One region of the Bradyrhizobium sp. SZCCHNR3119 genome, then DNA from elsewhere that is predicted to be linked to it. Evidence: predicted binding sites of a transcription regulator. Region 1 holds the regulator's gene; each other region holds the start of a gene.
The links. The regulator PhoB, encoded in region 1, activates phosphate uptake and scavenging genes when phosphate is short. The targets are predictions, from matches to a motif close to TGTCATNNANCTGTCAT.

Region 1 (3,753 bases):
GCCAAGGTCGAGGAGTTGATCCAGGAGCTGTCGGACAACTACACGATCGCGATCGTGACCCACAACATGCAGCAGGCGGCCCGCGTCTCCGACAAGACCGCCTTCATGTATCTCGGCGAGCTGATCGAGTTCGACGATACCAGCAAGATCTTCACCTCGCCGAGCGATCGGCGGACCCAGGACTACATCACCGGCCGCTTCGGCTGATGCCGGAAACGGACCCCTTGCATCGGTCGGCAAGGGGCAGTTGGCTGAGGCAGCGAGACCCGAATTGACGCGCCGGACTACGACGGCATTGCCGAGGAGACAGACATGGCCAGTGAACATACCGTCAAGGCGTTTGACAGTGACCTGCAGGAGCTGACGCGGCTGGTCGCGGAGATGGGCGGCTTGGCCGAGCGGCTGATCGTGGATTCCGTCGACGCGCTGGTGCGGCGCGACGTCGCGCTCGGCGAGCGGGTGATCCAGACGGACGCCGAGATCGACAGTCTGCAGCGGCTGATCGAGGAGCGCGCGGTGCTCACCATCGCCCGCCGGCAGCCGATGGCGGTGGACCTGCGCGAGATCGTCGGCGCGATGCGGGTTGCGACCGACCTCGAGCGGATCGGCGACCTCGCCAAGAACATCGGCAAGCGCGTCGCCGCGCTGGAGAGCGATTTCCATCCCTTGAAGCTGATCCGCGGTTTGGAGCACATGACCGACCTGGTGCAGTCGCAGGTCAAGTCGGTGCTCGACGCCTATGCCGCCCACGATCTGCCGGCGGCGATGACGGTGTGGAAGGGCGACGAGGAGGTCGACGCCATCTGCACCTCGCTGTTCCGCGAGCTGCTCACCTACATGATGGAAGATCCCCGCAACATCTCGTTCTGCATTCACCTGATGTTCTGCGCCAAGAACATCGAACGGATCGGCGATCATGCGACCAACATCGCGGAAACCGTGTTCTACATGATCGAAGGCCAGCCGATGATCGACAAGCGTCCGAAGGGCGACATGACGTCCTTCGCGGCCACCGCCCCCGGAAACTGAGAGAGAAGCTGAGCGATGAGTGCGCGCATTCTGGTTGTGGAAGACGAGGAAGCGCTGACGACGCTGCTGCGCTACAATCTCGAGACCGAAGGTTACGAGGTCGAGACGGTTGCGCGCGGCGACGACGCCGACACGCGACTGAAGGAACGGGTGCCCGATCTCGTGGTGCTGGACTGGATGCTGCCGGGCCTGTCCGGCATCGAGCTGTGCCGGCGCCTGCGCGCCCGGCCCGAGACCAAGCAGCTGCCGATCATCATGCTGACGGCGCGCGGCGAGGAGAGCGAGCGGGTCCGCGGGCTCGCCACCGGGGCGGACGATTACATCGTCAAGCCGTTCTCGGTGCCCGAGCTGTTGGCCCGCGTGAAGGGTCTGCTCCGCCGCGCGAGCCCCGAGCGGCTCGCCACCGTGCTCGCCTATGGCGACATCGAGCTCGATCGCGAGAAGCGCCGCGTCGCCCGCTCCGGCCGGCCGATCGATCTCGGGCCGACCGAATATCGGCTGCTTGAGTTCTTCCTGGAACATCCGGGCCGCGTGTTCAGCCGCGAGCAGCTGCTCGACAGCGTCTGGGGCCGCGACATCTACATCGACGAGCGTACGGTGGACGTGCACATCGGACGCTTGCGCAAGCTGCTCAATCCGGGACGCGAACAGGATCCGATCCGCACCGTGCGTGGCGCGGGCTATGCGCTCGACGACCGCTTTGCGAAGGCGGAATCGTGAGCTGAGGGCGATCGCGCGGCGACAAACAGCGCCCGATCAAAGGCGGAGCTTCGGCTCCGCCTTTTTTGTCATGACAAGCGCGCTTGCAACGTGCGCCGCCGTCATCCCGGCGAACGCCGGTACCCATAACCGCAAATGCTGATGATAGAGCTGCAGCTGTAGCTAACATCCATCATAACCACGCCCGCCGGTGGTTATGGGTCCCCGCGTTCGCGGGGACGACAGCTGATGGCTGAGCTAACAGCGCGTCCAAGATGCGCAACAGATCAGCGTGCCGGGCTCTTGCCGGGGTGACGACGGCGATCGGCCGCGGGCTGATAGGCGATGCGCGAATGCTGCGCGCAATAGGGCAGGCCGTTCAGCGCCTTGCCGCCGCAGAAGAAGAAGTCCGCGCTGGCGGGATCGCCGACCGGCCAGTGGCAGGTGCCTTCGCGGAGCTCGAGCAGCGACAGCCGCTGGTTCATCGGCACCACATTGTCGAAGGTGATCGGATCGGGCTCCGTCTCGACCTCGAACACCTGGGCGAGCGCGGTATTGCCGCGCGCCACCGGGCGGGCCACCCGCATCATCGGCTGAGCGGGGCGCGCCTTGCGCTGACGCGGAGCGGCGGCGGCAGGGCTCTTGGCGCGACCGGAGAGGCCGAGCCTGTGGACCTTGCCGATCACGGCGTTGCGCGTCACATTTCCGAGCTCCGCTGCGATCTGGCTGGCCGACAGTCCGGCCTCCCAGAGCTTTTTCAACTGCTCGACGCGATCGTCCGACCAGGTCAATACCGTCATCGCACCTTTCCCTTCGCGTTTCGCTGGCCAGTTTCGGGACAGCGCTGCGGTGCCAAACTCACGAAAATCCCTGCTCGCAGAATCCCTTAGCCCTCGCCGGGCGCGAGATGCGCGCCCGGACGTGTACGCCGAACCACCGAACTCTTAAGGATCAGACCTGCTGCACGAGATGTCGTACTCGATGCGAAAAACGCTACAATATGCCGTGACTCCCGCGCAAGAGTCGGGGGCCACCGTCCACACCTTCCGTCGATGTGGACCGGGAACGCTTAGCACTGTCATCGACCGGAAACCCCACCTGTTCCGCGCTGAGGCGGCTGGCTCACGCGTGTTGACAGCGAACGTCCTGCGCATACAATAGTTGTCCGTGCCGCCTTGAAAAGGCGGCACATTTTGTTTTCCAGGGCCGGGTCCCGGGTGCGCGATGGCGCTGCTTTGCGCCTCCTCGTGCGCGTCTTGACCGGCCCGTCAGCTCAAGTGATCAGCCATGACGGACGTCGCGTCGCATCTGCTCCCCGTATTTGCCCGGATCGATCTCGCCTTCGAGCGCGGCGAGGGCGCCTGGCTGATCGCGACCAATGGCGAGCGCTATCTCGACTTCACCTCCGGCGTCGCCGTGAATGCGCTGGGTCACGCGCATCCGCATTTGGTGAAGGCGCTGCAGGAGCAGGCGACCAAGCTCTGGCACATGTCGAACCTGTTCAAGAGCCCGGACGGCGAGCGGCTTGCGGCGCGGCTGTGCGAGCAGAGCTTCGCCGACTACGTGTTCTTCGCCAATTCCGGCGCCGAAGCGATGGAATGCGCGATCAAGATCACGCGCAAGCATCACGCCGCCAAGGGGCATCCGGAACGTTACCGCATCGTTACGTTCGAGGGCGCGTTCCACGGCCGCACGCTGGCGACGCTCGCGGCCACCGGCTCGGCCAAATATCTCGACGGCTTCGGCCCGCCGATGGATGGTTTCGACCAAGTCCCGCTCGGCGATCTCGAAGCGGTGAAGAAGGCGATCGGCCCGCACACCGCGGGCATCTTGATCGAGCCGGTGCAAGGTGAGGGTGGCGTGCGCACCGCGCCGCTGGGCTTCTACAAGGCCCTGCGCGAGCTCTGCAACGCGCACGGCCTGCTGCTCGTGTTCGACGAGGTGCAGACTGGCATGGGCCGCACCGGCGAGCTGTTCGCGCATCGCTGGCTCGGGGTCGAGCCCGACGTGATGTCGCTGGCGAAA
Region 2 (3,753 bases), 730 kb from region 1:
ATCAAGGTGACGCCGATCGAGTTGTAATACTCCGGCATCTTCAAGATCGACAGATAGTTCTCGAACCAGACGAACTCGGTGGACAGCCCGAACGCGTCCTGGACCAGGAACGACTGCCAGAGAGCCTGCGCCGCGGGCCAATAGAAGAAGATCAGCGAAATCGCGAGCTGCGGCAGGACCAGCAGAATGGGGAGTGCTTTTCCCGAGAAGATCGCGCGGTTTTCCATGATCCCTATCTATGGCCGGTGGGTACCGGCTCATCCCCAGCTACGGAAAGTGCGGCCTTCGCAGCCTGAGAGCTGCGCAAAGACGTTTAGCGCGAATGAGGAGCCGCGGCGAGCCGGGGACTTAGGAGCCCGAGCCGCCGCGGCGTTGGCTATGACTATTTCGTTGCGGTGCGTTCGAACTGCCGCAGCATCTGGTTGCCGCGGGAGACGGCGGTATCGAGCGCGTCCTTGGCGGACTTCTTGCCGGCAAGCGCCGCCTCGATTTCCTCCGACCAGACGTCTCGCATCTGCACCATGCCGCCGAAGCGCAGGCCGCGCGAATTCTCGGTCGGCGCCTTGTTGGTCAGCTCCTTGAGCGGCACTTCCAGGATCGGATTCTTCTCATAGAAGCCGGAGACCTTGGTCTTCTCATATGCCGCCTTGGTGATCGGCAGATAGCCGGAGACCTGGTGCAGGTTGGCCTGACGGTCGGTGTCGGACAGGAAGGTGAAGAACTTGGCGATGCCCTTGTACTCTTCCTTCGACTTGCCGCCCATCACCCACAGCGAAGCGCCGCCGATGATCGAGTTCTGCGGTGCGCCCTTCGCTTCCGGGAAATACGGCATCGCGACCGCCGTGTAGTTGAACTTGGCGTTCGCCTTCACGTTCGGATAGAACGCCGACGACGTCATGAACATCGCGCATTCGCCCGAGGTGAAGCGGCCTTCGCCGGTGTTGGTGCGACCGGAATAGTCGAAGCTCTTGTCCTTCTGCAGCTCGACCAGGTTCTCGAGCAGCTTGGTTTCCAGCGGCGAGTTGAACTCGAGCACGGTGTCGAAGCCGTCAAGCCCGTTGGCCTTGGTGCCGATCGGCAGGTTGTGCCAGGCGTTGAACTGTTCGATCAGCGCCCAAGTCACCCAGCCCGTGGAGAAACCGCAGGTCGGATTGCCGGCTGCATGCAGCTTCTTGGCGTCTTCGAAGACGTCCGGCCAAGTCTTCGGAGGAGCATCGATGCCGGCCTTCTTCAATGCGTCGAGATTGACCCACATCACCATGCTCGACGAGTTGAAGGGGAACGACAGCATGTCCCCCTTCGAGGTCGAATAATAACCGGTGATCGCCGGCAGATAGGAATTCGGGTCGAACGGTTCGCCCTCCTCCTTCATCAGTTCGGACACCGGCTTGATGGCGCCCTTGGCAGCCATCATGGTCGCGGTGCCGACCTCGAATACCTGCATGATGCCCGGCGCGTTGCCGGCGCGGAACGCGGCGATGCCGGCGTTCAGCGTGTCGGCGTAGCTGCCCTTGAAGCTCGGAACGATCTTGTAGTCGCTCTGCGAGGCGTTGAAGTCGCTGGCGAGCTTGTTCACGACGTCATTGTTCGGGCCGGTCATGGCGTGCCACCACTGGATCTCGGTCACCGCATGCGCGGGCGAGGCGGCGGCAAAGGCCATCATGGCCAGGACCGAAGTCGCGGCGCTAAATTGTCGAACTGACATCAAAAGTACCTCCCATGGGGCGTCATCAACGTTCGTGGCCGTTAGCAGCGGCGGATGACGGTTCAATGAAAGATGTATAGACGGCCGCAGTTGCTGGGGAAAGCACGCCCCACCGCGCCGGTAAAGCGCGCGAACTCCCCCTACATTTGTTGCGGCCGCCCGCCCACGTGGAGCTGAACCGGCGGCTCGCGTTCAGCGCTTGCGTTCGATGCAGACAGCGCCGCTGTCGACCAGGGCCTTGATGGCTTCGTCCGAATAGCCGAACTCGCCCAGCACCTCGCCTGCGTGCTGGCTGAACTTCGGCGGGGTCGAGCGCAGGCTCGGCTTGGTGCGGCCGAGCCGGATCGGTGAGGCAACACCCTTGTACCAGTCCTTCTCGATGACATCGCCGCGATGCAGCGTATGTGCGTTGGTCAGGGCCTGGTCGATCTTCTGCACCGGACCTGCCGGCAGGCCGGCTCCGAGCAGCCGGTCGCAGAGAGGTTCGGCCTCGAACTGGCTGAAGACCGCGGCGAGTTCTGTCCGTAGCGCCGCGCGGTTTGCGACGCGGTCGCGGTTGCGGGCAAAGCGTGGATCGGTGCCGAGCTCCGGCCGGCCGATCTCCTTGCAGAGCTTACGGAACGTGCCGTCATTGCCGACGCCGATGAAGATGTCGTCGGTCTTGGTCGGGAAGATCGCGTAAGGCACGAGGTTCGGATGTTCGTTGCCCGTCAGTGATGGCGGCTTGCCGTGCATGAAGTAGTTCGCCGTATGCGGATGCATGATGGCGAGTCCGGTCTCGTACAGCGTGACTTCGAGGAATTGCCCGAGGCCGGAGCGGTGCCGCTCCGACAGCGCCATCAGGATGCCGATCGCGGCATAGAGCCCGGTGGTGATGTCGACCAGCGGCACGCCGATCCGCATCGGCCCGCTTTCGGGCGAGCCGGTCGCTGCGATCATGCCGGTCATGGCCTGGATGATCGCGTCGTAGCCGGGATTGCCGCCGCGGGGGCCATCGGCACCGAAGCCGCAGATCCGGCAATGCACCAGCTGGGGGAATTTCTCGCGCAGGGCATCGCTGCCGATGCCCCATTTTTCCAGCGTGCCCGGCTTGAAGTTTTCGATCAGCACGTCGGCCGTTTCGAGCATCTTCATCAGCACCGCGCGGCCGCCTTCGGCGGCGAGGTCGAGGCCGATCGAGCGCTTGTTGCGGTTGATGCCGACGAAATAGGCCGCGTCCTCGTCATGGAAGGGCGGGCCCCAGTCGCGCACCTCGTCGCCGGCGGGCGGTTCGACCTTGATCACGTCGGCGCCGTGGTCGGCGAGGATCTGGGTGCAATAGGGTCCGCCGAGCACGCGCGTGAGATCGATCACGCGCAGGCCGGTCATCGCGCCGGGGACGAATTGTGGGGTCATCGAGGGATTCGCGAGGTTGGTGTCAACTCGCGGTCATAAAGCACTGGCGGCGCACCGGCGCAAATCCGAGGGCGCACCGTGCCCATGCACAAAAGGGGCAGGAGACTGCGACCTGCGATCTCCTGCCGTGTCGTGGAATCGCGCCGGTCAGACGACGCTCAGCTTGACGTCGACATTGCCGCGGGTGGCGTTGGAGTAGGGACATACCTGGTGCGCCTTCTCGACCAAGGCTTCTGCGTCGGCCTTGGCGAGGCCGGGGAGCGAGACCGCAAGCTCGACCGTGATGCCGAAGCCGCCCTCCGAACGCGGTCCGATGCCGACCGTGGAGGTGACCGAGGTGTCGGCCGGCACCTTGGGGCCGCCCTGCGAGGCCACGAACTTCATCGCGCCGATGAAGCAGGCCGCATAGCCGGCGGCGAACAGCTGCTCGGGATTGTTGCCGGCACCGCCGGCGCCACCGAGTTCCTTCGGGGTGGCCAGCTTGACGCTCAGCGAGCCGTCGAGGGTCTGTGCTTCACCGTCGCGGCCGCCGGTGGCCTTGGCGCTGGTCTTGTAGAGCACGTTCACGGACATGGTCGGGTCTCCCGTCATGAATTTCGATGGACACAATATTGCATACAATTATATTGTGCACAATATAATTGGTCGATAGA
Region 3 (3,753 bases), 760 kb from region 1:
ATGATCGCCTCCTCTCGCTAACGTTCCGCTGATCGGACCCGCCGCCCTGCCATCGGCCTGCCCGGTATGGCCATACTGTCCGCCCTCGCGCCCGCCGTCGCAAGGGGAACCTTCCCGACATCGATCCCAAACCATGCATTCGCATCGTTCGCGGAACCGATCCCGCCGGTCGAGCCCAGCGCATCTCGGTAACCATGACGCAGATGTAACCCTCTTCAGGCAAGATATTTGCTACAAGTTTGGCCTAGCGGCTCGGAACCAGACCCATCGGCGACTGTCGCCAGCGCGATCATGGGAGGATTGGACCTGGTGGAAGCTCAGATCCCGACAAAACCGCGCTCGCCGGTCCGCCCCGTCGTGTTCATCGTCGTCGCCGGAATCCTGGCGATCGTCGGCGCGCTTATCGGCGGCTATTACTTTGCGATGCGCCCGGTGCCGCTGAAGATCGCCGTCGGTCCTCCCAACAGCGACGATCTCAGGGTGGTGCAGGCGCTGACCCAGGCGTTTTCGCAAAATCACGGCTATGTCCGCTTGCGTCCGGTGCAGACCGAGGGCGCCGCCGAAAGCGCGCAGGCGCTCGCCGAAGGCAAGGTCGATCTCGCCATCATCCGCGGCGACCTCAACGTTCCGAAGAACGCGCAGGCCGTGGCAACGCTGCGCAAGAACGTCGCGGTGCTATGGGTGCCGCCGGCCAAGGGCCGGAGGAAGGGCGCGAAGATCACCAAGATTTCGCAGCTCGCCGGCCGCAAGATCGGCGTCATCGGCCGCACTCCGGCCAACGTCAATCTGCTCAAGGTGATCCTGCAGCAATATGGCGTCGATCCCGGCAAGGTCGATATCCTGCAATTCCCGATCACCGAGGCCATCGACGCGGTGCGCAGTCAGAAAGCCGACGTCTGGCTGGCTGCGGGACCTGTCAACAGCAAGATCACGACGGAGGCGATCGCAGCCTCCACCAAGGATGGCGGCACACCGACCTTCCTTGCGATCGATTCTGCGGAAGCGATCGCGCAGAATCATCCGGAATATGAAGCGGCCGACATCCCGGCCGGCGCCTTCGGCGGCTCGCCCGACCGGCCCGAGGACGAGGTGAAGACGATCAGCTTCAACCACCACATCGTGGCGCGCAAAGGCTTGGCGGAATCGACCGTCTCCGCCTTCGCCCGCCAGCTGTTTTCGGTGCGCCAGCAGCTGATGTCGGAATTCCCGTTGGCTGCGAAGATCGAGACCCCCGACACCGACAAGGACGCCGCGATCCCAGTGCATCCGGGAGCGGCCGCCTTTGTCGACGGCGAGGAGAAGACCTTCCTCGACCGCTACAGCGATTACATCTGGTGGAGCCTGATGGCGCTCTCGGCGATGGGCTCGATCGGTGCCTGGTTCGCCGGCTATCTGAAGAAGGACGAGCGGTTCATCAACAGTTCGATGCGTGACCGGCTGCTCGAAATGATCACGATCGCGCGCAAGAGCGATTCCCCCGAAGAGCTCGACAACATGCAGAGCGAAGCCGACGACATCCTGCGCAACACGCTTGCCTGTTTCGAGGATGGCGCGATCGAGCACGCCGCGCTCACCGCCTTCAACATCGCGCTCGAGCAGTTCCACAATGCGGTCGCCGACCGCAAGCTGATCCTGATGAGCATGCCGCAGACCCCGCCGCGCGCCGGCACCGGCAACGGTCCCCAATTGCGCGCGACCGGCACCTGATACCAAGGCAAGTCCAGCCGCGATGCAACGCTGGCGCTTCACCGCCAGCCGACGTCAGCTTCGTGGACCGACATCGGAACGGCTCGCAAAATCCTCCCCTGTGGCGCCTTCGCGTAATCGCGCTGTCATCGAATTTTCCTAGCTCTTCGGTCGTACATTCGGGCGCGACTCGCCGCCGCCCCGGAGGAGATATTCATGACGATCCGAATCCCACGCCGCGCTTTCCATGCGCTCTCCCGCCGCCGCTTCCTGTCCACCGCGGCCGCAGCCGGCGTCAGCACGCTGGCCATGCCTTACCTCAGCCGCGCCGCCGACCGGCCGCAGATCACTCACGGTGTGCAGTCCGGCGATGTGAGCAGCGACGGCGGCGTGATCTGGTCGCGCGCCGACCGACCCGCGCAGATGCTGGTCGAGGTCGCCACATCAGACACGTTCAAGGACGCCCGCGCGCTGCCGCCGATCGCAGCGCTGCCGGAAAGTGACTACACGGCCAAGATGCTGGTCGAGAACCTGCCCGGCGGCCAGGATATCTTCTACCGCGTCAAATTCCGCGACTTGTCGCATCCCGACATCGAGAGCGAGCCGGTCGTCGGCCGCTTCCGTACCGCGCCCTCGGACAAGCGCGATGTCAGCTTCGTCTGGGGCGGCGACGTCGCCGGGCAAGGCTGGGGCATCAACCCGGACGACGGGGGCATGTTCACGTTCTCGACCATGAAAAAGCACCGGCCGGACTTCTTCATCCACTCCGGCGACACCATCTACGCCGACGGCGTGATCGCATCCGAGGTGAAGCTTTCCGACGGCAAGCTCTGGAAGAATCTCACCATCCCGGAGAAGGCCAAGGTCGCCGAGACGCTCGACGAATTCCGCGCCGCTCACAAATACAATTTCCTCGACGACAATGTCCGCGCCTTCAATGCCGAGGTGCCGATCTTCGTGCAGTGGGACGATCACGAGGTCACCAACAACTGGTCGGCCTCGAAGGATCTTCCAGCCGCCTACAAGGAGCGCAACATCCAGCTGCTGGCGGCGCGCGCCGCGCGCGCCTTCCACGAGATGTATCCGCTGCGCGAAAGCATTGTCGAGCCCGGTCGCGTCTATCGCAGCATCTCCTATGGTCCGCATCTCGACGTGTTCATGCTGGACGAGCGCTCCTATCGCGGTCCGAACAACCCGAATCAGCAGACCGAATACGGTCCCGATGCCTATTTCCTCGGCCCCGAGCAGATGCGCTGGCTGAAGCGGGCACTGTTGAACTCGCGCGCGACCTGGAAGGTGATCGCTTCCGACATGCCGCTCAGCCTGATCGTCTATGATGATGCCGCCAACAAACGCGGCTCTGAAGCGTTCGCGCAAGGTGACGGTCCGCCGCGCGGCCGCGAGCTCGAGATTGCCGAGATCCTCCGCTTCATCAAGACGGCGCCGATCCAGAACACGGTGTGGCTGACAGCCGACGTCCACTACGCCGCCGCGCATTACTACAATCCGGACAAGGCGCAATTCCAGGACTTCGAGCCGTTCTGGGAGTTCGTCTCGGGGCCGCTGCATGCCGGCACGTTCGGACCGAACGAGCTCGACAACACGTTCGGCCCCGAGGTGCGCTTCATCAAGGCGCCCGGCCTCGACAAGCAGAACCTGCCGCCGTCGGCGGGCATGCAGTTCTTCGGCCACGTCAAGATCGAAGGCGCCACCGGACAGATGACGGTCACCTTGCGCGATCGCGCCGACATCGCGCTGTGGTCGACCACGCTCGATCCGAAGCTGGAGTGAGTGCCGCCGACGATTTCTCCCGCGGCCGTCCTTCGAGACGCTCGCCTCCGGCGAGCTCCTCAGGACGAGGGCCTGTTTTGCGGCAAAATGACAGACCCTCATGGTGAGGGCGCGGCGAAGCCGCGCGTCTCCGGACGATGCTTCGCCGGGAGAACCATGAGGCCCGAAGCTACAGTCATATGCGATTGCCCTGCCGCTTGCCGGGAAAGGGAATTTAGTAGCGGTGCGATCAGCTCCGCTCGCTACGTCTTCCGCCGCAGCGCCGCTTCCAGTGCA
Region 4 (3,753 bases), 1.2 Mb from region 1:
TCGACATCGTCTTCCGCTCGCTCTGCCCGAAAGCAAGCCCATAGCCGCGGGTAAAGCACGGCGCCTCGGTCGCCGACCCCTTGAACTGGTTGACCATCTGACATTCGGTGAGTTCGAGCGAGCCGAGCGGCACCGCGAAGCCGACCTCTTCGGCAAAGAGCTCCACCTCGACCTCGCCGAAGCGAATCTCCCCGGCGAACGGATGGTTGCGGCCATAGCCGCGCTGGGTCGAATAACCCAGTGCCAGCAAGAACCCCTCATCGCCGCGCGCGAGATTCTGCAAGCGGAGATCGCGCTCGGCCGGGAAACTGAGCGGCTCACGCGTGAGGTCACCGACCGCTGCATCGGCTTGCCCCCGGGGTGACGCCTCGATCAGTCCGTCGCGCCCGAGAATATCGGTCACGCGCGGAGTGGGCACATCGGGCGCTTCCGCCAGCGCCGGCGGATCCGGCTCGAAACCTTGCGCCAGCTGCGGATCGAGCAAACGATGCGTGTAATCGAAGGTCGGTCCAAGCACCTGCCCCCCTGGAATATCTTTGAAGGTCGAGGATACGCGCCGCTGCACCCGCATCGCGGCGGTGTCGACCGGCTCGGTCGCGCCGAATCGAGGCAAGGTTGCACGAAAGGCCCGCACCAGGAAGATCGCCTCGATCAGGTCGCCGCGCGCCTGCTTGATGGCAAGCGCTGCAAGCTCCCGGTCGTAAAGCGAGCCCTCGCCCATGACCCGGTCGACCGCCAGCCCCAGCTGTTCGGCGATCTGCGCCAACGAGATCTCCGGAACGTCGCGATCGCCACGCCGCTCATGCGCGAGCAGCCGGTGCGCGTTCTCGATGGCGCGTTCGCCGCCTTTGACCGCCACATACATGCATTAACCTCCCGCCGCGACCAGCCGCGTCGTACGTGGGATCACCACCATGCTATCATCATGGACCAGCACGACATCGATACCGCGCGGAAACAGTGTTTCGTTGATCGCAAGCCGATCGAACAAATCCTCCGGCTCGATCTTGGCACGCAGCCTTGCCGTGCCGTCGATGCCGGGACCGCGCAACGTGTAATGACGCCCCTCGCCCAAATTCTCGGCCTGCAGGACCAGCGTCGTCGAGCGATCCGGATATTCCCCGCTACCGAGTGCAAACGACTCAAAGCCGGGTAGCGATGCGCCGTCCGTGACCAGCGCAAAAGCGGCATTCGCGACTGCGGCAACAACCGGCGCTCCGGCGTGGAATTTGAGCCAAGCCGCAATATCAGGCGCCGCCGCCAATTTCGGATCGAGCCAGACCGGCGTGTCATGATCGAACAAGGTCAGGGCGATCGCAGCAGCGGCGCGCGTCAGGCCGGTCGGCACGCCGACGTCGACGGTGACGCGCTGAATGCTGCCCGGCCGGGCCATCGCCTCCATAACGGCACGGAAGGTCGACTGCGCCGCGATGACCGGATCGGCAAAGCCCGCCGGAAGATCTGAGACCATGCCCATCATTCAACCCTCGCCGCGCACCATCGTGTAGAACTCGACCTTCGTCGCCGCCGCTTCGCGTGCGCTCTGCTGCCGCTCTGCGCGCACGCGTTCGCGCAACGGTGCGACCACCTGGGTTTCGACAGCGTCGGCATAGGCGTCCGCTTGGATCAGCGCATCGCACAGTGCGACCAGGCGCGCCTTCTTACCGTCGCGCCCGAGCACGTAGCCGAACCCGACTTCGCCGCTGGCAAGGCGTACCGCCGCGCGCGACACCGTAGCTTCGCCGAGATTGAAGGGCGCACCATCGCCGCCGGCACGGCCACGCACCATCACCAGCCCGCTCTCAGGCGTGCGCAGCTCCGCATGCGGCGGCAGTGCGATCGGCTGCAGGCGCTCGGCAATCTCAGCTGCCGGCACGTGCGCCAGTACCCGCATCGCGGCTTTGCGTCTGTCCTTCATCGCCTCTGCGCTCATCGTCTTATCAGTCTTGGTCTTCTCGGCCTTGCCGGATCTAAGTTGTCTATGATAGTAGACAACTTGATAACGGCCGGCAATGACCGTTTCATGACATGCCTGTGATTTTCACGACCTCCGGCGGAACCCAGCGATGAGCATGCAGGATGCAGTTTCCGGGGTGGCCCTGTGGCGCCAGGTGGCGGACGGGATCGAACGCGATATCGCCGAAGGGCGCTTTGCCGCCGGCACGCGGCTGCCCGGCGAAACCGAGATCGCGGAGATCTATCGGGTGAACCGCCACACCGTGCGGCGAGCGCTCGCAGCCTTGGCCGAACGCGGCCTGGTGCGGGCGGCGCGTGGCAGCGGCACCTATGTCGAGGCTCCGCGCCTCGCCTACCCGCTCAGCTCGCGCACGCGCTTCTCGGAGAACGTCGGCGCCGGAGGCCGCGAGCCGCGCGGCCAGTTGATCGCAGCCTCGCAGGAGCCAGCCTCACGCGAACTCGCGCGCGAGCTCAAGCTCAGGACCGGCGCGCCCTTGGTGCGAATCGAGGCGCTGCGTTTGGCTGACAAGATCCCGATCTGCCTCAGCACCTCCTGGCTGTCGGCGGAACGCTTTCCCGATGCAGCCCGGATATTCGCCTCGACCCGCTCGATGACTGCCCTGCTCGCCCATTACGATATCCGCGACTATCGCCGCGGTTCGACGCGGATCACCGCCGCCATCGCTGAGGCCAGCGACGCGGCACGGCTTGACCTCGCGTTGGGGCGTCCTGTGTTGGTCGTCGATAGCACCGATATTGACGCGGACGGCACGCCGCTGATCACCAAGCGCTCGAGGTTTGCCGCCGAACGCGTCACCTTCGAGATCGCGAGCTGACCATCTACGCGATCGCGCGCCGTCCGATGATGGCGAAGCGCAGCTTACCTGAGATCCAGTCGATTGCGGCGACCGCCACCAGGATCATCAAAATCAGGAACGAAACCTTCTGCCATTCCAGCACGCGGATCTGCTCCGCAAGCTGCAAACCGATGCCGCCGGCGCCGACGATGCCGATGATCGTTGCCGAGCGGGTGTTGGATTCGATGAAATAGAGCACCTGCCCCGCAATCACGGGCAGCACTTGCGGTATCAGACCGAAGCGAACCTCGTGCAACGCGCTACCGCCGGCCGCGCGAATGCCCTCCACCTGTTTCCGGTCCGCCGCCTCGATCGCCTCCGAGAACAGCTTGCCGAGCGCGCCGAAGTCGGAGACTGCGATGGCAAGCACGCCGGCAAACGGCCCGAGCCCGACGACGTTGATCCAGACCAGCGCCCAGATCAGTTGGTCGACGCCGCGGATCGTGTCGAACAGCCGACGGACCGGAAAGCGGAGGATCGCGGAAGGTATGACATTGCGCGCCGCGAGCAGGCTGATCGGCAACGCCACCAGCGCCGCCAGCGTCGTGCCCAACACTGCTATCGAGAGCGTCTCGCCGAGGGCCTTGAGGTAGAGAGGCAGAGACGCGCCCGGATCGGGCGGGAGCATCATCCTTGCGATCCAGCCGAGCTGGCCGAGCCCGGCCAGCATCCGGCTGGGTGAAAACTCCAGATCGACTAGGCCGAACACGAAGATGGCAAGCGTGAGCACCAACACCAGCGGTGTGGCGAGCCGCGCCGCCGCGGGCCGGTCGAAAACGTGCGGATAACGCCTGCGCAGATCTTGCGGATCCGGCCGTTCCAGAGCTGTCATGTGCGCGCCTCCGCGCCGAACAGCCTGGCACGCAGCCAGCCGGTGCCGATGTCGATCAGAAAGACGGTGAGGATGATCGTCAGCAGGATCGCGCTGACATCGGAATAG

Region 2: ugpB (sn-glycerol-3-phosphate ABC transporter substrate-binding protein UgpB) is a predicted target of PhoB. The motif match lies at 1,760-1,776, and genes of this name have one in related genera.
Region 3: QX034_RS13245 (alkaline phosphatase D family protein) is a predicted target of PhoB. The motif match lies at 1,820-1,836, and genes of this name have one in related genera.
Region 4: phnF (phosphonate metabolism transcriptional regulator PhnF) is a predicted target of PhoB. The motif match lies at 2,013-2,029, and genes of this name have one in related genera.

What each region holds. Positions count from the first base shown of each region.
Region 1 covers NZ_JAUEUV010000001.1:2,077,082-2,080,834, reverse strand. Annotated here, with positions in the region: gene pstB (phosphate ABC transporter ATP-binding protein PstB) at 1-207, shown strand, start outside; gene phoU (phosphate signaling complex protein PhoU) at 313-1,029, shown strand; gene phoB (phosphate regulon transcriptional regulator PhoB) at 1,045-1,749, shown strand; gene QX034_RS09840 (GcrA family cell cycle regulator) at 2,016-2,528, opposite strand; gene QX034_RS09835 (aspartate aminotransferase family protein) at 3,016-3,753, shown strand, end outside.
Region 2 covers NZ_JAUEUV010000001.1:2,802,413-2,806,165, forward strand. Annotated here, with positions in the region: gene ugpA (sn-glycerol-3-phosphate ABC transporter permease UgpA) at 1-227, opposite strand, end outside; gene ugpB (sn-glycerol-3-phosphate ABC transporter substrate-binding protein UgpB) at 383-1,705, opposite strand; gene QX034_RS13080 (CaiB/BaiF CoA-transferase family protein) at 1,898-3,100, opposite strand; gene QX034_RS13085 (organic hydroperoxide resistance protein) at 3,248-3,673, opposite strand.
Region 3 covers NZ_JAUEUV010000001.1:2,839,172-2,842,924, reverse strand. Annotated here, with positions in the region: gene QX034_RS13255 (4a-hydroxytetrahydrobiopterin dehydratase) at 1-2, opposite strand, end outside; gene QX034_RS13250 (TAXI family TRAP transporter solute-binding subunit) at 358-1,707, shown strand; gene QX034_RS13245 (alkaline phosphatase D family protein) at 1,903-3,477, shown strand; gene QX034_RS13240 (response regulator) at 3,720-3,753, opposite strand, start outside.
Region 4 covers NZ_JAUEUV010000001.1:908,364-912,116, forward strand. Annotated here, with positions in the region: gene QX034_RS04255 (carbon-phosphorus lyase complex subunit PhnI) at 1-865, opposite strand, end outside; gene phnH (phosphonate C-P lyase system protein PhnH) at 869-1,477, opposite strand; gene phnG (phosphonate C-P lyase system protein PhnG) at 1,481-1,933, opposite strand; gene phnF (phosphonate metabolism transcriptional regulator PhnF) at 2,067-2,792, shown strand; gene phnE (phosphonate ABC transporter, permease protein PhnE) at 2,797-3,645, opposite strand; gene phnE (phosphonate ABC transporter, permease protein PhnE) at 3,642-3,753, opposite strand, start outside.